DNA from 2 places in the Rhabdothermincola sediminis genome. Region 2 is predicted to be linked to the other one. Evidence: predicted binding sites of a transcription regulator. Region 2 holds the regulator's gene; the other holds the start of a gene.
The links. The regulator LexA, encoded in region 2, represses DNA repair genes until DNA is damaged. The targets are predictions, from matches to a motif close to CGAACNNNNGTTCG.
Positions count from the first base shown of each region.

Region 1 (10,686 bases), on a different contig from region 2:
CGGGATCGGCGGCGGTGAGCGGATGGGTTCGGACATCGGGGACGATCACGGTCTCGCGGAGGCGGATGGCCTCCCCGCAGGTGCCGGCTACGCCTCCTGCCGCGGCAACCTCCAGGGTGTGCAACAACTCGGACGACGCGCAGGCCTGGGCATCGGCCGGAGCGGCGCGATCGAGGATGAACACCCCCGCCCGACCGCCGGTGTGGAACTCGATCATGCGGACGACCTCGTCGAGGATGTCGCGCAGGGAGGCATTGCGGGCGATCAGCTCGAGTACCCCTGCCTCATCGGACACGAGTGCTTCCGCCAATCTCACTTCGGTGACGTTGTGGGTGGTGATCACCACCGCGTCGACCGCGGGGTCATCGAGCTTGTTCACCGCCGTGTACTCGATGAGCTCCCATCGACCGTCGCGGTGATGGGTCCGGAAGACGTCGGTGATCGGCTCGCCGGGGTGGTTCAGCGCCCAGGTGAAGAGTTCCCGCGCCGTGGTGCGGTCGTCGGGGTGGATGAGGTCGAAGCCCGATCGCCCACTCCACCACTCGGCCGGGTAGCCGAGCACGTCGGTGAACTCACCCGTTGTCTGCTTGACCCGACCGGTGTGGTCGACCAGTGTCACCGTGTCGTTGGTGCTCTCCAGGAGCACGCGCCACTTGTGCTCCGCCTGGGCGACCGTCTCGACGGCCCGACGTTGAGCCGTGATGTCGATGGCGTACGCGACGATCGCGAGCGGGGTGCCGTCGTGAGCGGTGAGGACCGATGCCGAGCTGAGGGCATCGATCCGGGTTCCGTCCTTGCGTACCGGCCGGTATTCGACTGGGGGCACCGATTCGCCCTGGATCAGCCGGATCAGCGCTTCGGCGGCTCGTTCACGCTCCTCGGCAGGCAGGAACGGGACCTGTCGGCCGATGATCTCGCCGGCCTTCCAGCCGAACATCTCCTCGGCCGCGGGGTTCCACGACAGGATCCGGCCTCGGAAGTCGACCGAGTAGATGGCGATGGGCGCCTCCCGCACCAGGGTCTCGTCCGGCCCTGGCATCGGGAACGGGAGCAGTTCGGGACCGCGGGCGATTCCGGTGCCCGTGCCGTTCACCAGATCCTCGTGGTGCCCGTGATCGAGCGTCACTCGGTCCTCCCCCCAGCGTCGGCGCCGTCGCCCCCGGCTCCCCAGCCGTCAAAATCGACGCCGGGGAGAGCGTAGACGGCGGTGCCGCGGGGAGCCAGGGCGCCCGGACGGGGTGTCGTGAGCTGGTGGACCGACTGCTACGGTACGCACCCTGTTCGCCCGGGTAGCTCAGTCGGCAGAGCGGCTCACTCGTAATGAGCAGGTCAAGGGTTCGATTCCCTTCCCGGGCTCGTAAGGCTCTGACCAGGGGAAACGGCCCTGGCAGTGCAGGAGCGATGTGAGCACAACGCTCCGACACCGGAGAAGGTCGACTACTACGCCCACATCGACGAGGGCGACAAGGGCTGCTGCCTCTGCGCCCAGTGCCCTTCGTCCTACCCCCCGAGTAGCAGGTACGCTCAACCGGGTCGAACGGCCGTTCTGGTGGGTTGTGTGGTGCCTCAGGCGGTCGTACATTGCGCATCAATCCTCCCCACCTTTTGGGCTTCGCGCCTGGAATGGTGGGGATTTTTCATGCGGGAGTCAGGCAGTGCCGGACCGGCTCAGGGTGTTCATCGACTACCAGAACGCGTACATGCGGGCACGCGAGGTGTTCGGCAACGAGTCGACCAAGTACGACTTCACGTTCGGGCAGATCTACCCGCGTCGACTGGGGGTCCTGCTCCGGCAACGAGCTGAAGAGGCCGGGAAGCCCCGCACGCTCGATCAGGTACGCGTGTACCGCGGGGAGTCCGACGCGCAGCGCAACCCGACTGGGCAAGCGGCCTGTCAGCGCCAGCTCCGGTTCTGGTCAGCCCAACAGAGCGTCGAGGTGTTCACTCGCCCGCTCAACTACCGGCCGACGCGCTGGGAGAACGACAAGCCCGTGGAATGGGAGGTCCGCGAGAAGGGCATCGACGTGATGCTCGCGGTGGACATGGTCATGGGCGCGACCCGCGACGAGTACGACGTAGCCATCCTGATGTCAGCCGACACCGACCTGCTCCCGGCCGCTGAGGCCGTGATCGACACCGGGAAGTGGATCGAGTTCGCCGCGTGGCGGCCCGATGTGGGCTACGCCTCGCACCTCCGGATCGCCGGCCGCCGGACCTGGTGCCATCACCTCCGGCGCAAGGACTTCGAGATGGTCGCTGACCCGACCGACTACACCAAGCCCGTGCCCGGACCGCCGCCGACGACCTGACGGTCGACGACAGCGGATAACACCCACGCACAACGCTCGCCGCCGACCTGCGCTTCCGCAGGTGAGCACAGCGTTCAGGCCCGTATCACTCGTAATGAGCAGGTCAAGGGTTCGATTCCCTTCCCAGGCTCGTAAGGCTCTGACCATGCCACGCAGAAACCGGGACCGGGTCTCATCACCCACCGGCCTCGCCGGCGTGACCGGGCTCGATGCGACGCGGCACGAGGTAGCGGCCCACCAGCGGCAGGCGCACGAAGCCTTGGACCGCTCCGAACAGCACCGCGACCTGTGGCAGCGAGCGCTGGTCCTCGTAGACGATCACCCGCGGCACCCAGTCGGGCCGGAAGCGTCGGTTGAAGTCACGCAGCGACTTGACCTGGAAGAAGGGGTTCAGCGCGGAGACGAGGACACGCGCCACGCGCTGGCGGAGGGTGAATCGCACGTCGGATCCGAACAGGCGCCCCGCGAAGGCGAAGTTCATCGACAGGACCCGCTCCCCGCGATCGCGAAATGCGAACGCGGTGTTGGCAACGAGGAACTCGGTCATCCCGTTCCGTGTATCCGGATCGCGCCGCATCAGGTCCAGGGTGCGCCCCACGATCGGCACCGTCCCGCCGGGTTCCGGTTCGCCGTACACCGGCACCGCCCGCAGGAACCCCCCGACGCTCGCGTCGGCGCGGTGGTGCGAGATCGCGAGAAGGTACTGCTGCTCCTTGCCCTCGACGTCCTGGCCGAGCGCCATCGTGAACCCACGCTCGGGCGCCTTGCCCCGCCACCGCTCGCTGACGGCGTTGCAGGCCGCGACGGTCGCCGCACCGACCTCCGACTCGGCGACGAGCTCGAAGTCGTAGGTGCGGGCGACCCGGCCGACCGATTGCCGCACGCTCTTGTTGCGCTTGCCTCCGAGCGTGAACCTCGTGCAGTCGATGACGGCCTCGTCGCCGAGGTAGAGCGATCGCAGGCCCCGGCGCTCGTAGCGCGCGACCTGATCCTGCCGGACCGTCAGGAACGCGACGCCCCAACCGTGCCGGACGCACATGTCGAGGAACTCGTCGATGACCAGATCGATCGACGGCGCTGCACCGACCGGGTCTCCCGAGGCCAGCGCGTAGCGCGCGAGGTATGCGTAGACGATCATCGCGTCACCGTCGGACGAGAAGAAGTAGCTCTTGTCATGGCGGAGCGCGAAGTAGGCCAGCGTGTCCGTGCCGTACCGGTGGACGAGTCGCTTCGCGGCGACCCAGTCGGCCTCGGTCCGCGGCGTCGCTACGATCGGCCGGAAGATCAGCACCAGGGTGGTCACCAGGCCGATCGAACCGAGCGCGACGAGCGACATCGGGAACGCGACCCCGAAGAACCCCGGCTGGTACGTGTACTCCCCCTCGACGCCGATCAGGCCTTCGAGCACGCCGTCGCCGCGGTGACCGCCGTGACGCGTCGCGGCGACCGGACCGTCACCCGGGGGCAAAATGGTTCGGCAGCAGCGGTTCCCATCGTTCAGACCGGTCAGCCCAGCAGGTCCTCGGTGTTCTCCCTCGCGGCGAGCAGGGGCCGAGTCGGTCACGGGTCACGGACGGCGACGATACCGGCGCGGCGGTCGCCAGCTGGTCCAGCCGACGACGGTCAGGAAGGTCGAGGGTTCGACTTCCCGTCCCGGGCTCCGCGGCGGGCTCGTCGATCAGCCACGGTCGAGCGCCTCGATGATCTCGGAGGCTGCACCTCTCGACCAGCCGGGGGGTGTTCGCAGGAAGAGCCGGTCCAGCTCTGGCGTGGGCGAGGTGGTGAGAAGGCCCTCGACGGTGGCGTCATCGGCTCCGGCCGCCCGGAGCTCGGGCATGGCTCGCTGGATGCTACGGCGTACCCATTGGCAGTCGAGCGGGTGGGTGGCTCCGGCGGCGCATCGCTCCGTGGTCGCCGCGACCAGCGAAGGGGCCTCCTCGACCCGTCGGGCGAGCGCGGCGGTGAGGTCGATCTCCTGGCGATACCCGGGATCGGAGGACGATCGCACGTAGGAGCGGCCTCGTGCCCGGTCACCGCAGAGCGGGTCGGTCGTGGGGTCGGGCGGGTCGCCAGCGAGGCGGGCCAACCGGTACCGCGTGCCGAACGGCGCAGAGGTGACCCAGTCGTCGTGGATGTAGCAGGACCAGATCCCGTGCACCTCCACCACATCGGGCACCTGGACCTGCAGGAGGTAGTCGTCGAGGAGATCCGGGCGCGTGCGGCGGATCTCCGCGGCCACCGGGTCCCCGAGGAAGCCGAGGTCGACGAGGACAGCCGCCTTCTCGAACGAGAGCTTGCCGATGTCAGGTGCGGCGACGATCGTCCTCGGGAGCCCGGTGTCGTGCGCATGCTCGGCAGCGAGATCGAGCACCGCCCGGTGGTCCTCCACCGCACAGCACAGCTCGGCGTCCCCGGACCGCCAGGCCATCACCCCGACCGCCACCAGTCCGCCGCAGGCCAGCACCGTCGCCGCCCCGGCTGCTCGCCGAGCTCCCGCTTCCCACTCGGTGCGGAGTCTCGACGCGTTCGGAGGTGTGAGGAGCCACAGGGCCACGACCCCCGCACCCGAGGCCAGCAGGATCAGGCTCTGCCCTCCGATCCGGGGAGGATCGAGGCGGGCGGGACCGAGCACGAGCTCTTGGGCCATGGGCGCCATTCCCACCAGGAGGATCACGGCCCAGCTGAGCAGGCCCCCTGCCCGCAGGGCCCATCCGGCCGCCGCGAGCATCAGCAGACCGGCCAAGGCGATGACGAGCCGTGTGGGCACGTCGTCGAGGATCAGGCCGTCGGGGTCCGATGCGGCGACCAGGGCGATCGTGAGGAAGGCCATGCCCGCGAGCGAGGTCGCCACCAGCAAGCCGGCTTCTCGGCGCCATCGCCAGCCGACGCCCGCGAGCAGCGCGGCCACGGCACCGAGCGCCAGGAGACCGGTCAGCGACACCGAGGTCTTGCCCTGCACGATCGCCGAGTTCGGCAGGAGCGTGCCGAACGTGGCCGACCTCCAACCGTGGACGAGCGCCCAGATCGCGATCGCGATCCCGGCGACCCGGGCCGCCACGGCGGGCCGGTCGCGCCACAGCAGGTACGTGGTTGCAGCCAGCGCAGGCAGCAGGAACACGGCGAGCTCGGTGCGGGTGATGCCCGTGAGACCGAAGAGGATCCCTGCCGCGTAGCCGCGATGGGAGCGCTCACGGAGCACCCCGAGCGTGGTGGCCATCACGCCGAGCAGCAACGGCACCGTGATGCTGTTCTCCATCCCCGATCCGAACCACCCGAGCGCCACCCAGGTGCTCAGCCCCACGACTGCAACCGCGGTTCCGGCGACGAGGCGCGCCCGGGTCGGAGCGCCGGGCACGGCATGGTGCAGGAGGCGGGACACGAAGTAGCCGCAGAGGGCGAATCCGGCGAGCACCTGCACGTCGAGGAAGGTGTCCCAGCCCGAGCCACCCAGCCGGTAGTACAGCGCGGCGACGAAGAACTGCAGGGGCGCGGAGTAACCCTCGACCCGCTCGCCCGCCGCCGAGACCGACGGGACCCCGAGCTCCACCCAGCCCCGGGCATGCGACAGGGTGATGACCGCGTCGTCCCGCCACCGCCAGAGGGTCGGGTCGCGCAGGCCGAGCAGGAGGATGCCCACCGCGACCCACCCCAGCGCGCCCACCACGTCGATCGAGCGAGCATGGAGCAGGCCAGCACTCTGCCGCAGCCGACGAGCAGGATGAGGGTGGCGTCCCTGAGGAGGCTCCATGTCGGGTCGAACGTATCGTGCCGCCCGCGGCCCGTGAGGGTGAGGGGGTCGGGATGGGGTGGCTCCCGATCGAGCCTCGAGTTCCTGCTCAAGGATGCGTCGGGATCTGCCGATACCCGGGATGTCCCAACCCGATAGTGCACACACCGGAACCCCGGCCCCGTGCCGGGGTTCCGTCATCCCGACGGCGGGTAGGGTGGCATCGATGGCCGATCAGGCGAGGTTCGCGGAGCAGGCGATGGCGTACATGCCCTCGCTCTATGCCGCCGCCCTGCGCATGACCCGCAATCCTGCTGATGCCGAGGATCTGGTGCAGGAGACCTACCTCAAGGCCTACCGGGGTTTCAGCGGGTTCCAGGAGGGCACCAACCTCAAGGCCTGGTTGTACCGGATCCTCACGAACACCTACATCAACCTGTACCGGGCCAGGAAGCGCCGGCCCGACGAGCAGGAGCTCGACGAGGCTGAAGACCTCTACCTCTACCGCCGCCTCGGCGGTCTCGAAGCAGCCCAGGTCGGTCGCAGCGCCGAGGACGAGCTGATGGACTGGTTCACCGACGCGGAGGTGAAGGACGCCATCGAGTCCCTACCGGAGCAGTTCCGCATGGCGGTCCTGCTCGCCGATGTGGAGGGCTTCTCCTACAAGGAGATCGCCGAGATCCTCGACATCCCGATCGGCACGGTGATGAGCAGGCTGCATCGGGGAAGAAGGGCGCTGCAGAAGAAGTTGTACGAGTACGCGACGGGGCGAGGGCTGGCACCCCGGGACGCCAGTGACGAAGCGGTCGGGGAACAGGAGCCGGTGAGGACAGGTGACCGGGTGAGCGATGGGTGACCACCACCGAACGGACTGCAACGAGGCGCTCCGGGAGCTCTACGTCTTCCTCGACGGTGAGCTGACCGAGGAGCGCCGGTCGGTCATCGCCCGCCACCTGGACGACTGCAACCCGTGCCTCGAGGTGTTCGACTTCGAGGCCGAGCTGCGCCTGGTGATACAGCAAAAGTGCCGGGAAAAGGTGCCCCCCGAGCTCCGCCAGCGCATCGAGGAGACGTTGCGATCCCTCTCGACCGCACCCGATCAGCCACCCCGATGATCACCGGCCACGCCGGGTCGGGGTGGGCCGGCGGAATGTGTCGCGGCGGACGTTGCCCGTATGATCGTCCGCATGGATCCCGTCTTGGCCGTCGTGTGGCACTTCTGGATCGCCGTTGCGCTCACCGCGGGCGCGATCGGGCTCGTGCTCGCCATCGGCATCATGTACCTCAAGAAGGTCGAGATGCCGCGCTACCCGCGGGATTGACCTGGTGAGCGGCACGGTCGACTGGGCGCTGGCCGAACGGGTGGCCGTGCGTGCAGCCGGCCGGGAGCCGTTCGCCGAGAGCTACCACTACGCGTCGCTGGAGCCGGACTTCACGGAGTTCACCGCTCGGGCCGAGGACCTGGTCGAGCAGGCGACGGGGTTGCGGTCCCTCAACGGTGATGCCCGCGGGCGGGTCACCGACCGCGCCGGATGGGTGCGCGCCAACATCGCCTCTTTCCAGCGGCTCCTGCGCCCGCTCATCCAGCGGTTCGGCGAGCGGATGGCGGCGAGCCCCTTCGCGCCGATCACCCGAGCGGTCGCGGGAGCCGAGGTCGGGGTGATGCTCGGCTGGATGTCGAACCGGGTGCTCGGTCAGTACGACCTGCTCATCATCGAAGAGGAGTCACCCCACGACCAGGACCTCGTCTACTACGTCGGGCCGAACGTCCTGGCGCTGGAGAAGATGTACGCCTTTCCTCCCCGGGAGTTCCGTTTGTGGATCGCGCTGCACGAGGTGACCCACCGGGCGCAGTTCACGGGCATCCCCTGGATGCGTGAGCACTTCCTCGGGCTCGTGGAGCAGATGCTCGAGTCGGTGGATCCGGACCCCAAGCGCTTCCTGGCGGCGATCGACCGGGCCGTGGCTGCTGTCCGTCGAGGCGAGAACCCGTTGTCGGACGGTGGGGTCGTGGCGCTGGTGGCCTCCCCGGAGCAGCGGGCGGTACTCGATCAGTTGAGCGGGCTCATGAGCCTGCTCGAGGGCCACGGCGACATCACGATGGACCGGGCCGGTGCCGATCTCGTGCCGAGCGCCGGCCGGTTCTCCAGCGTGCTGCGCAAGCGCCGCCAGTCGGCCCAGGGCCTGGCCAGGCTCCTGCAGCAACTCGTGGGCCTCGAGGCGAAGTTGGCCCAGTACGAGCAGGGGGAGCGGTTCATCGAGGAGGTCGAGCGGGCGGGTGGGCCGTCCCTCCTCGAGCTGGCGTGGGAGCGGTCGGAGAACCTGCCGAGCATCGCCGAGATCCGCGAGCCTGCGACCTGGATCGCTCGGGTGGCACCGGCCCGCGTCGCTTGAGCGTGGGGAGATGGAGGGCGGGCTCGCCACCGAGCTGCTCGCCAGGTGTACGTTCCCGCCCCCCGGCACGCCCGTCGTGTGCGCCGTCTCGGGCGGCGCGGACTCGCTGTGCCTGCTCGTCCTCGCGGTGGAGGCGGGCTGCGTGGTCACCGCCGTCCACGTCGACCACGGGCTACGGGAAGGCTCCGAGGGCGAGGCCCGGGTGGTCGAGGCGGCCGCCAGGCGGCTCGGCGCGTCCTTCCGCGCCGAGCGGGTGACCGTCGAGCCCGGCCCGAACCTCGAGGCCCGCGCCCGAGCGGCGCGCCACGCCGTGCTACCACCCGGCGCCTTGCTGGGACACACGGCCGATGACCAGGCCGAGACCGTGCTGTTGAACCTGCTGCGCGGTGCCGGGCTCGATGGTTTGGCGGGGATGCGCCGTGACGGGAGGCGACCGCTGCTGGACCTGCGGCGGTGGGAGACCCGTGCGCTGTGCGACGAGCTGGGACTCGAGGTGGTGGACGATCCGAGCAACCGCGACCCGTCGCTGCGGCGCAACCGGGTGCGCAACGAGCTCCTTCCGCTGCTCGGGGACATCGCGGGTCGGGACGTGGTGCCGATCATCGGCCGGCAGGCAGACGTGGTGCGTGCCGCGGCTGAGCTGCTCGACGAGCTGGCTGCCGCCGTCGACCCGACCGACGCCCGGGCGCTGGACGCCGCGCCTCCGGCGCTCGGCGCGATCGCGGTGCGCAACTGGCTCCGAGGTTGCTCACCTGACTGGCATCCCCCGCCTCTGGCGACCGTGGAGCGCGTGCTCGCGGTGGCCAGAGGCGAGGCGACGGGTACCGAGGTCGGCGGCGGCTGGCGCGTCGACCGCAGCGGTCAGCGCCTCCGACTCCACCGGGCGAGCACGGGCGTCGAGCGGTAGGGTTCCGCTCGCCATGGAGCCGAGCGATCCGGACCGTGAGAGCAGCGTGGATCCGCACCTCGGAGAGGTCATCGTGCCCGAAGCGGTCCTGCAGGCGCGGATCGCCGAGCTCGGTAAGGAGATCACCGCCGACTACGAGGGCCGGTCACCGCTGCTGGTCGGGGTGCTGAAGGGTGCCTTCATGTTCATGGCCGATCTGGCCCGCCGGATCGATCTGCCGGTGGAGTTCGACTTCATGGCCGTGTCCTCCTACGGCAGCGCCACCAAGACGAGTGGGGTGGTCCGCATCGTGAAGGACCTGGACCTTGACCTCTCTGGTCGGCACGTGGTGCTGGTCGAGGACATCGTCGACAGCGGTCTGACCCTCAACTACCTCGTCAAGAACCTCCAGGCACGCCATCCGGCGAGCCTCGAAGTCTGCGCACTGCTGCTGAAGGAGGGGCGGCAGAAGGTCGAGCCCGACCTGCGCTACATCGGGTTCCGGATCCCGGATCAGTTCGTCGTGGGCTACGGCCTCGACGTGGCCGAGCGCTACCGGAATCTGCCGGACGTGGTCGCGTACCACGGTGGCATCACCTGAACGGCGGGGACCGGGCGGAGGCGCCTGCCGGTCGGCCGCCGGTAGCCTTGGCGGGTCGTGAGGAAGCATCTGTCCCGCCCCGTCGTGGTGACGGCGATCGCGCTCGGCGCCGTGCTGGCCATCGCGCTGGTCGTCGTCCTTCGTGACGGCTCAGGCCCGGAACGGCTCGATCTGGGTGCGTTCGAGGCCAAGTTGGCGGACCAGCAGGTGGCCACGGCGACGATCAAGGATCGCGACAACGTGGTCTCCGGGAAGCTCACCGACGGCACCGGATACAAGGTCGTCTACCCGGCTGAATACGCGGACGAGCTGACCCAGCGTCTCATCGAGGCGGGCATCGAGACCGACGCCGACGCCCAATCCCGATCGGTGTGGGCCGATGTGGCCCTGCAACTGTTGCCGGTGATGCTGCTCATCGGGGTGTTCGGCTACCTGCTGCTGGGCATGCAGGGTGGGCGGCCCAACTTCGGCCGGGCTCGTACCCGCCGGCCGTCGAGAGACGCGCCTCGGGTCACCTTCGCCGACGTGGCCGGGGCCGACGAAGCCGTCGAGGAGCTCCGGGAGATTCGTGACTTCCTCGAGAACCCTGCCAAGTTTCACGCCATGGGGGCCACCATCCCGAAGGGCGTGCTGCTGTACGGGCCTCCGGGCACGGGCAAGACGCTCCTCGCTCGTGCCGTCGCCGGGGAGGCCGGGGTGCCGTTCTTCTCCATCTCCGGTTCCGACTTCGTGGAGATGTTCGTCGGGGTCGGCGCCAGCCGGGTACGGG
Region 1 is NZ_JACFSZ010000004.1:111,710-122,395, forward strand. It holds gene HZF19_RS04600 (sensor domain-containing protein) at 1-1,126, opposite strand, end outside; tRNA gene HZF19_RS04605 (tRNA-Thr) at 1,284-1,356, shown strand; gene HZF19_RS04610 (NYN domain-containing protein) at 1,656-2,309, shown strand; gene HZF19_RS04615 (bifunctional lysylphosphatidylglycerol flippase/synthetase MprF) at 2,485-3,717, opposite strand; gene HZF19_RS04620 (glycosyltransferase family protein) at 3,988-6,057, opposite strand; gene HZF19_RS04625 (sigma-70 family RNA polymerase sigma factor) at 6,263-6,892, shown strand; gene rsrA (mycothiol system anti-sigma-R factor) at 6,885-7,151, shown strand; gene HZF19_RS16770 (hypothetical protein) at 7,224-7,358, shown strand; gene HZF19_RS04635 (Rv3626c family coenzyme F420 biosynthesis-associated protein) at 7,363-8,430, shown strand; gene tilS (tRNA lysidine(34) synthetase TilS) at 8,441-9,337, shown strand; gene hpt (hypoxanthine phosphoribosyltransferase) at 9,351-9,917, shown strand; gene ftsH (ATP-dependent zinc metalloprotease FtsH) at 9,975-10,686, shown strand, end outside.
Region 1: HZF19_RS04610 (NYN domain-containing protein) is a predicted target of LexA. The motif match lies at 1,535-1,548, and genes of this name have one in related genera.

Region 2 (10,686 bases):
GAGCACCGGGCCGAGTTGGCAGCTGACGACGTGGAGGCCAACCAAGCGGTGTTCGAGGCCATCGCCCTGCTCGACCGCGGTGAGGCTCGGGTGGCCGAGATCGACGGTGGCGGGCAGGTGGTGGTGCACGAGTGGCTCAAGAAGGCGATCCTGCTGTACTTCAAGCAGTCGGCGATGGCCACCATCGAGCTCGGCCCGTTCGAGTACGCGGACAAGATCCCGCTGAAGAGCGGTTTCGAGGCGGCAGGGGTGCGGGTGGTGCCCGGAGCCTCGGCCCGGTTCGGGGCGTTCCTCGACCGGGGTGTGGTGCTCATGCCGAGCTATGTGAACATCGGCGCCCGGGTCGGGGCCAACACCATGGTCGATACCTGGGCGACGGTGGGATCGTGCGCCCAGATCGGTGCCAACGTGCACCTCTCCGGGGGGGTGGGCATCGGCGGGGTCCTCGAGCCACCCAACGCGGTGCCCGTCATCGTGGGCGACGACTGTCTGATCGGCAGCCGCTGCATCGTCGCGGAAGGGGCTCGGGTCGGCGACGGGGTAGTGCTCGGTGCCGGGTGCATCCTCACCGGGTCGATCCCGGTGATCGACGCGGAGACCGGCGAGGAGCTCGGCCGGGGAGTGGTCCCGCCGTGGTGCGTCGCGGTGGCGGCAACCCGGCCGCGATCGTTTCCCGGTGGGGAGTTCGGGCTGCCCTGCGTGCTCGTGGTCAAGCACCTCGAGCCGGGGGAGCGCCACGACAAGGCCGCGCTCAACGAGGTGCTCCGTACCCACGGCGCCGCGACCTGACCCATGGGCTCGGACCTGCTGGCGCTGGCGGCGTCACTGGTGGAGATCCCCTCGGTGAGCTGGCACGAAGCCGCGATCACCGACCATCTCGAGGCCCGGCTCCGGGCGGTGGCGGGTCTGGAGGTCACCCGGGTGGGCGACAACCTGGTGGCACGCACCCAGCTCGGCCGGCCCCACCGGGTGGTTCTGGCCGGCCACACCGACACGGTGCCCGCCGACGGCAACGAGGCGGCCGTGGTCGAGGGTGATCGGCTACGTGGGCTCGGTGCCGCCGACATGAAGGGTGGCCTGGCCGTCATGGTGGATCTGGCCGAGACGGTCACCGAGCCCGCGGTCGACGTCACCTACGTCTTCTACGCCCGCGAGGAGGTGGCGGCCGAGCACAGCGGTCTGGCCGAGGTGTGGTCGGCGCGCCCGGACCTGCTGGCGGGCGACGTGGCCTTGTTGGGTGAGCCCACGCTGGCAGCGGTCGAAGCGGGATGTCAGGGGACGATGCGCCTGCGGATCGTGCTGCATGGGGAGCGGGCGCACACGGCGCGGCCGTGGATGGGTCGCAACGCCATCCACCGGTTGGGCGGGTTGCTCACCGCCTTGGCGGGCTACGAGGAGCGTCGGCCGGTGCTGCAGGGTTGCCGATACCGGGAGGCGCTGCAAGCGGTGGCCGTCGAGGGTGGGGTCGCGGGCAACGTCGTGCCGGACCGGGTCGTGCTCGAGGTGAACCACCGGTTCGCGCCGGACCGCACCCCGCAGCACGCGCTGGCGCACGTACGGGAGGTGATCGCTCCCTGGCTGGAGGAGGGTGACGAGCTCACGGTGGTCGATCAGGCGCCGCCAGCCGCGCCAGCGCTCGATCACCCTCTGCTCGGCGCGCTGATCGAGCGCAACGGGTTGCCGGTGCGGGCCAAGCTCGGCTGGACCGACGTCGCCTTCTTCGCTGCTCGCGGGGTCCCGGCCGCGAACTTCGGGCCGGGTGATGCGGCGATCGCACACACCCGGGACGAGTACGTCGAGCGGGCCGACCTCGAGCGGGTGCACGGGGCGCTCGCCGACCTGCTCCGCCGCGGGGCTTGAGGTCAGGCTGGTCAGAGCTTGCGCAGCACGGTGACGACCCTCCCGTAGATGGTCACGTCGGCCGGATCGAGCTCCATCGGTGATAGCCGCTCGTTGGCCGGCACGAGAACCACCCTGCCGCCCTTGCGGTTGAAGGTCTTGACCGTGGCTTCCTCGCCGGGGATGCCGGCCACCACGATGTCGCCCTTCTCGGCCTCGGGCTGCGCCCGAGCGACGACGAAATCGCCGTCGAGGATGCCGGCGTCGATCATCGAGTCACCCCGGACCCGGAGCATGAACAGGTCGCCCTCGCCGCAGAAGTCGGCCGGCAGGGGGAGGACCTCCTCGACGTTCTCCTGGGCCAGCACGTCGGTGCCAGCGGCGACGTCGCCCACGAGGGGGACGTGGCGGACCGGGCGGCGGTCGATGTCGGGCGCGCCCGAGCTCGGGTCGTAGCGGACCTCGATCGCCCGGGGCTTGGTGGGGTCGCGCTTGAGGAAGCCGAGCCGCTGGAGCGTGGCCAGGTGGCTGTGCACCGTGGACGGGGAGGTGAGACCGACCGCCTCCCCGATCTCGCGGACCGACGGGGGGTAGCCGCGATCACGCATCTGCTGCTCGATGAAGTCGAGGATGTCCTGCTGGCGCCGGGTCAGCTGGGTCGGACTCGGTGACATCGGCGGTCTCCCTTCCTCGCCGCGTCGTCCGCGGTCGGATCGCCCGTGGACACGCCCACTCGTGGTCGTGCCACTCGTGGTCGCGCCGCAGCGGTGCTGCGAACAGATGTTCGTAGCGTAGCAACAGCCAGGCACAGGTGCAAACACCTGTTCGGGATCACCCTTGACCCGAACGCATGTTCGTGTCACCATGAGGGCCATGGATCGAACGCACGTTCCCGGAACACTTGTTCCCGCGGCCTCCACTGGGCGGGTGGTGCCGTGCCGGCGTGCGTTGAACCGGCGCAAGTGTCACACCCCCTGAGGAGACTCGTCCCATGGCCGCCGTCATCGTCCCCAACCGCCCGGTCGCCCCCCGACCTGTTCCCACCCCTGGCCTCGCGCCCGCTCGCCGGCCCGAGCTGCGGGTCATCCCTGGTGGCCGCAGCGCGGCCAGGCGCGCACCCGCGGCCGTCTACCGCCGCCGCCGGCTCGCGGCCGCGGCACTCCTCGTGCTGGTCGCCGGCGTCATGTACCTGGCGGCCATCGGCGCTGCAGCGTTGCTTGGTGGGCACCAGGTTGCCGGGCCGACCCGCGACTCCGGCGCCCCGTCGGTCCCGGCGCCCACCGGTGTAGCTCCGAGCCGGGCAGAGATGTACGTCGTGCAACCCGGCGACACCCTGTGGTCGATCGCGCGCCGGCTCCAACCTGAGGGCGACCTGCGCCCGCTGGTGGACCGGCTGGCCGACCGCAACGGCGGAGCGAGCATCCAGGTGGGTCAGCGGCTGTTGCTCGATGCGCCCGCCGACTGAGCGGCATCCCTCGGCTCACCGCCCGGCGCGGGCCAGCCCGAGCGTGCTCGTCCTCGCCACGCCTCGGGCCTGCGCTGTGCAGATCGCCGGCGGTAGCGTCGAAGGCGTGCGTTGTCCGGCCTGCACCAGTGTCGAGGACAAGGTCGTCGATTCGCGCATGGCCGATGACGGCTCCACGATCCGGCGCCGGCGGGAGTGTCTCGAGTGCGGTCATCGGTTCACGACCTTCGAGCGCCACGAGGAGCAGCCCATCGTCGTGGTGAAGCGCTCGGGCGACCGGGTGCCCTTCGACCGCTCGAAGATCGAGATGGGTGTGGTTGCGGCGGCGAAGGGCAGGCCGGTGACCCTCGAGCAGATCGGTGAGCTCGCGGCCGATCTCGAGGACCGGTTCCGGCTGGGCGGTGGGGAGGTCACGAGCGAGCAGATCGGGCTCGCGGTGCTGGACGGTCTGCGCGAGCTCGATCAGGTGGCCTACGTGCGCTTCGCGAGTGTCTACAAGGGGTTCGAGGACCCGGCCGACTTCCAGCGCGAGGTGCGGCTGCTCACCAAGTCGACCGCCCCCAAGCGTCACTGAGCCAGCTCACGGCGCAGGTAGCGCAGGAAGAGCGACCCGTCCTCCTCGAGCACCCGTGAGACCACGAGACCTTCCGGCTGCGGCGGCTCGGCCCCGTGAGCGCAGCGGGGGGACGGCCCGGCGACGAGCAGGGGAGCGATCGTCAGGCAGAGCTCGTCGATGACCCCTGCGTTGACCAGCTCGCCATTGAGGGCCGGTCCGCCTTCGCAGAGGACCACTCCCGCTCCCGTCTCCCGCAGGGTCGCCAGCGCCGCCAGGGGGTCGAAGGTCGTGTCTCCGGCGTCGATGATGTCGGCCACGGCCGCCAGCCGGGCTCGGCGCTCGGCATCAGCCTTCTCGATGGTGAGCACCAGCGGCCGCCGGGCCGGGTCGGAGAACAGCCGGGCTCCCGGGTCGAGGTCGAGCCGGCCCGACACCACGGCGATGCGGGGGTGCGGTTCCTGGCCTCGCTCGAGGCGGAGGCGTTGGTCCCGGGCCGAGGTGCGTGGTGGGCCGTAGTGCTCGGCTCGCACGGTGCCCGCCCCCACGAGGATCACGTCCGCGATGGAGCGCAGGGCGGTGAAGATGGCCCGGTCGGCGGGGCCCCCGAGACCACCCGAGCGGCCCTCCAGCGCCGTGGCGCCGTCCGCGCTCTGCACCATGTTCACGGCCAGCCACGGCCGGCGCTCGAGCGGCGCCCGCCGGTCGGTGCGATACAGCTCGGGTCCGTCGACGTCGCCAGCGGGCTCGGGGAGCAGTTGCCGCATGGCGCCGACGCTAGTAGCGACCGGCGGGAGCACTCGGCTCCGCCCGCGACCGCAAGCGAACCCAACGGGCCCGACCGGCGGCGGATGCCCCGCCGGCCGGCCAGAGCAAGTCGGGAGGTCCGGGCGACCGATTCGGCCGTGTTGCAATGTCGTTGCGGAGGCTCCAGGGTCCGCGATCGGGTGCCGATGCTCGGGTAGAACCCGCTGCAGAACGCCGTTCCAATCCGTTCGGGCTGCGTGAGCGGTCGGGTCCGGCGGTCTACCCGGCGGCGCGTGGTGAGTGGTGAGGAGGACGATGGGGGCTCTGCAGCGTGCGGTCGAGCCGGTCGGCGCGGTGCTCCACGCGGCGCGCCGACCGGCGTCCTACGCCGGTCAACTGCGCGAGGCCCTCTCCACGGTCATCACCGCGGGGATGTGGCCGCTCGGGTTCACCAGCTCGGACCTGGCCGACGTCGGCCGCCTCGAGGAGCTGCCGAGCACCGTCGAGACGCCCGTGCTGCTGGTCCACGGGTACGGGGCGAACAAGTCGAACTGGCTGTTCCTGCGCCGCTACCTGGAGCAGGCCGGCTTCGCCCGGGTGCACGCGTTCGACTACAACCCGCTCGCCGCCGACATCCCGCAGCTCGCGCAGCGATGCGCCGAGTGCGCTGAGCAGCTCCGGGGACGGTTGGGGGTGGAGCGCATCCATCTCGTGGGCCACTCCCTCGGTGGGGTCATCGCTCGCTATGCGGTGCAGGTGCTCGGCTTGGAGGGGGTCGATGTGTGCATCACCATCGCCTCACCTCATGGTGGGTTGCGGCTGGCTAGCTACGGCTCGCCGCTCGCGGCCCTGAGCCCCCTGGCGAGCGGGCTGCAGTTGCGCCCGGACTCGGAGGTCATGACGCTGCTGCGCTACAGCGCCCGTGCGCTCCCGACCCGGTTCGTGGCGTACTACTCGAACCTCGACATGATCGTCCCGGCTCGCCGGGCGATGATCCTCGAGCCGGAGCTGCGGGCGACCAACATCCTGGTCAAGGATCACGGCCACCTGTCCATCGTGCTGTCCCGTCGCCTCGCTCAGTCCGTCGTCGATCAGCTCGGCGCGGCCGAGGGTCTGCCCGGTTACGGATCGCCCGTCGTGGGGCTGCCCGAGCACGCCCTGGGCCGTCACCCGGTCGCGGGGTCAGCGGCGCCGGGCTCGACCCGGGCTACCGGCTGACACGCGAGCCGGCGCGCCTCGCGGCCGGGGCGTCCCCAAGCCTGTGGACGTGGTCACCGAGAATCCACCGCGAATTCACAGGGTTGTACCTCTTTTGTCCCACAGGCCGTTCTTCGTAGGTTGATCCGTGCAACGACGGCTGCGGCGCGGACGGCGGATGGTGGTAAGGCGTCTGCGTTCTCGCTGGCAGGACGACTCCTTGGGGGACCGCGTGAGGGGAGTGGGAGCTCGACGAGCGACCTCGAGTCCGCGCGGACACCTCCTGACCTGCTCGTTCGCGCCGCAGCACGCGTCGGTCTGCTGGCGTTGTGCTCCGACGGCTCCCGACTCGCGGATCAACCGTTGACAACCTCGTAATTACGGTGATGTAATCACCGAACATCTTGTGGCCAGGGGGGCACGTGGGGCTGGCAGACCACAACATCTTGTGGTGGTCGTCGCGGCGTGGCACACGGCGCGCCCGCGGCTCCCGGCTCGTCCGCCGGTAACCTGGAGAGCCCCCAGCGTTCCCCGAGCCACATCGACAGGCCCAGACACGGAACCGATCCGGGGAGGAAGCAGCCCATGGCCATGGCGCCGGAGCAAGCGGGCATCGGCATCCGCCGACACTTCACCACCGCGGGGGTCCACCCCTACGACATGGTGGCGTGGGAGCGTCGCGATGCTCGCATCACCAACTACCGAGACGGCTCGGTGGCCTTCGAGCAGACCGACGTCGAGTTCCCCGTGGGTTGGTCCCAGAACGCGACCAACATCGTCGCCCAGAAGTACTTCCGGGGGACCCTCGGCACCCCTGAGCGGGAGCACTCGCTCAAGCAGGTCGTCGATCGGGTGGTCGACACGATCACCGAGTGGGGTCGCCGCGACGGCTACTTCGTCGACGACGACGAGGCCCAGACCTTCAGCGACGAGCTCAAGTACCTGCTCATCACCCAGCGGGCGGCGTTCAACTCCCCGGTGTGGTTCAACATCGGGGTGGCCGGCGTGCCCCAGCAGGCGTCCGCGTGCTTCATCCTCTCCGTCGAGGACACGATGGACTCGATCCTCAACTGGTACGTGGAGGAGGGCACGATCTTCAAGGGCGGCTCCGGCGCGGGCATCAACCTGTCCCGCATCCGCTCGAGCCACGAGCTGCTGAAGGGCGGTGGCACCGCCTCCGGGCCAGTGAGCTTCATGCGTGGCGCGGACGCCTCGGCCGGCACGATCAAGTCGGGTGGCAAGACCCGGCGTGCGGCGAAGATGGTGATCCTCGACGTCGACCACCCCGACATCGAGGAGTTCATCTGGTGCAAGGCCCGCGAGGAGCGCAAGGCCCGTGCCCTCGAGGCCGCCGGGTTCGACATGAGCCTCGACGGTGTCGACATCACCTCCATCCAGTACCAGAACGCCAACAACTCGGTGCGGGTCACCGACGAGTTCATGCAAGCGGTGCTCGACGATGCCGACTGGCACCTGCGGGCCGTCACCACCGGCGAGATCATCAAGACCGTCCGGGCCCGCGACCTGCTGCGCCAGATCTCCCAGGCGGCGTGGGAGTGCGCGGATCCCGGCATGCAGTTCGACACCACCATCAACCACTGGCACACCGCCTGCAACACCGGCCGCATCAACGCCAGCAACCCGTGCAGCGAGTACATGCACCTCGACAACTCGGCGTGCAACCTGGCCAGCCTCAACCTGCTCACGTTCCTCGACGAGGACGGCACCTTCGACATCGAGGGCTTCGAGCGGGCGGTCGAGGTGGTGTTCACCGGCCAGGAGATCCTGGTCGGCAACGCCGACTACCCGACCGCGGCCATCGGTGAGACCTCACGCCGCTTCCGCCAGCTCGGGCTCGGCTACGCCAACCTCGGGGCGATGCTCATGGCCCTCGGCCTGCCGTACGATTCCGACGCCGGCCGGGCGTGGGCGGCGGCGATCACCGCCCTGATGACCGGTCATGCCTATGCCACCTCGGCTCGCACCGCGGTGCGCATGGGGCCGTTCGCCGGCTACACGGAGAACGAGGAGCACATGCTGCGGGTCCTCGGCCTGCATCGCGCCGCGGCGGCGGAGATCGACGAGGAGCTCGTCCCTCACGAGCTGCTCTCCGCCGCCCAGCGCAGCTGGGACGAGGCCTGCGAGATCGCATCCGAGTACGGGGTGCGAAACTCGCAGGCCAGCGTCCTCGCTCCGACCGGCACGATCGGGCTCATGATGGATTGCGACACCACCGGCGTCGAGCCGGATCTGGGGCTCGTGAAGATGAAGAAGCTGGTGGGCGGCGGCACCATGTCGATCGTCAACCAGACCGTGCCCCGGGCCCTGCGCACCCTCGGCTACAGCGTCGACGAGATCGACCGGATCGTCGCCTACATCGACGAGCACAAGAGCATCGTCGGAGCGCCCGACCTGCGGGCGGAGCACCTGCCCGTGTTCGCCTGCTCGATGGGTGACAACACCATCCACTACCTCGGCCACGTGAAGATGATGGCGGCGGTGCAGCCGTTCATCTCGGGCGCCATCTCCAAGACGGTCAACCTGCCCGAGGAGGTCAGCGTCGAGGACGTGGAGCAGCTCCACATCGACGCCTGGCGCATGGGTCTCAAGGCCATCGCGATCTACCGCGACAACTGCAAGGTGGCCCAGCCGCTCGCCACCGCGAAGAAGGAGAGAGCTTCCGACGCCCCGGCCGCGGCGACCCAGGTGGTGGAGAAGATCGTCGAGCGGATCGTGCAGGAGCCGGTGCGCCAGAAGCTGCCCCGCTCGCGCACCTCGCGCACCTTCGAGTTCCGAGTGGCGGACTGCAAGGGCTTCGTGACGGTCGGGGAGTACGACGACGGCCGCCCGGGTGAGATCTTCGTGCGGGTCTCCAAGCAGGGCTCGACCCTGGCGGGCATCATGGACGCCTTCGCCATCTCGGTGAGCCACGGCCTGCAATACGGCGTGCCGCTGCGCAGCTTCGTGGAGGCCTTCACGGGTATGCGCTTCGAGCCCGCGGGTATGACCGACGATCCGGACATCCGCATCGCCAGCTCGCTGATGGACTACCTGTTCCGCAAACTGGCGGTGATGTACCTCTCGCCCGAGGAGCGGGCCGAGCTGAACATCCTCACCACGGCGGAGCGCACCCAGCCGACGTTGCCCGGGGTGGAGGAGACCGTCGTCGAGACCCGCCAGGGTGAGCTGCCCGCCGACCCACCGTCCATCGAGTCGGCGTCCACGCTCGTGGGCCGGGTCGAGCCCGGTGTGGGGGCCCGCCAGCCGGAGGTGCGCCACAGCGACGCGCCGATGTGCATGCAGTGCGGGGTGCAGATGGTGCGGGCCGGGAGCTGCCACGCCTGCCCGAGCTGCGGCACCACCAGCGGCTGCAGCTGAGCTCGACACGGGCGAGTGACCGAGGTGACCGGGTCCGGTCAGCGATGCCGGACCCGGTCGCGACTCGTGGGGCTCGGTTGGAGGTGAGTGGCCCGCCGATCGCTGGGTAGAGACCGGTCATGCTGGTGGTGAGGCCCGGGCGGTGAACGAGCGCACGACCGTCGCCGCCGGTGTGACCGAGGTACGTCTCGCCCGGCTGCGTCGCTGGAACGTCGGGCTGGCGGTGCTCCACGGCGCGCAGGCAGTGCTGATCCTGGTCCTCGCTGGGCACTTCGCGGTCACCATCACGTCGACGTTCCCGACCGGGCCACCCGGCACGGCGCTGCCGGCACCGGAAAGCATCCTCGACGTGCGGGTCGGGCCGGCCTCGCCGTGTTCCTGGCTCTGGCGGCCGTCGATCATCTGACGACCGCCACGGTGGGTCGGGGACTCTACGAGCACGACCTGCGCCAGGGCATCAACCGCTTCCGCTGGGTCGAGTACGCCCTCAGCGCCACGGTCATGGTGTTGCTCATCGCGCTCTACAGCGGGATCACCGACGTCACCGCGGTCATCGCCATCGCGGGAGCGAACGTGGGGATGATCTTCTTCGGGTGGGTGCAGGAGCTCACCAATCCGCCCGGGCGGCCCAGGACCTCGATGCTCCCGTTCTGGTTCGGGACGCTGGTCGGGCTGGCGCCATGGATCGCCATCGCCACCAACGTCGTCGGTGCGGCGACGGTGCCGGGCTTCGTGTACGGCATCGTCGTGGCCCACGCCACGCTGACCGGGTCGGGGGCTGGGCGCGTCGTAGGAGGGTTCGAAGCCCGACGCCGAGCTGAGCCCGATGCGTAGCTCGCCGTAGTCGATGGTCAGGCTCGCCTTGATGTTCAGCCCCTTGACCGTGCGGACCACGTCGTCGTCGAAGTAGATGTCGGCCCACTCGTCCGCGCAGGCGTAGTCGCTCTGCCCGGGCCGCCCGCTGGGCTGCCAGTTCGCGGGGTGGACCAGGGTAGTCGTCCTCGGCCCCGGTCCAGATCCTGGTGCAGAACGGGAGCGGCTCCGGCGGGGTGACGGTCGCCGGAGGCGACCAGTAGGACGAGCGCCGAGGTGGCCGCGATCGCGGCGGCAGCCGCGAGAGCGATGGCGCAGCGCCGGGGGAGGTGGATGGCGGGCAGGTGGGGCATCGTCTTCTCGCTCGACGGCCGCTGTTCGCGCGGGAGCTCCCGAGTAGACGAGATCACGGGGGCGCGTGCCCGGTTAGCACACACGGGGTCCCGCGCCCAGGGCCCGTTGAGGCAATTCAACGGTGGGCGGTGCGATCCGGCGAGCCCATCGGTCCCCCGGTCGCCCGATGGCGGCTGGTAGCGTCCCGCCGTCGTTTCACAGGGAGGGGCTCGTGATCACCAGTCGTCGACGTCGCTTGACCATCGCAGCCGGCATCGCCGCCGCCGTCCTGGTCCTCGCCGCCTGCGGGAAGGACAAGCAGGAGTCGTCCGCGTCCACCACCACGGCCGCGGCCAGCGGC
Region 2 is NZ_JACFSZ010000022.1:907-11,592, forward strand. It holds gene HZF19_RS14910 (2,3,4,5-tetrahydropyridine-2,6-dicarboxylate N-succinyltransferase) at 1-789, shown strand, start outside; gene dapE (succinyl-diaminopimelate desuccinylase) at 793-1,860, shown strand; gene lexA (transcriptional repressor LexA) at 1,872-2,513, opposite strand; gene HZF19_RS14925 (LysM peptidoglycan-binding domain-containing protein) at 2,831-3,304, shown strand; gene nrdR (transcriptional regulator NrdR) at 3,411-3,878, shown strand; gene HZF19_RS14935 (pyrimidine reductase family protein) at 3,872-4,624, opposite strand; gene HZF19_RS14940 (esterase/lipase family protein) at 4,920-5,822, shown strand; gene HZF19_RS14945 (vitamin B12-dependent ribonucleotide reductase) at 6,387-9,179, shown strand; partial or broken gene heR (heliorhodopsin HeR) at 9,424-10,013, shown strand; gene HZF19_RS14955 (peptidoglycan-binding domain-containing protein) at 10,558-10,686, shown strand, end outside.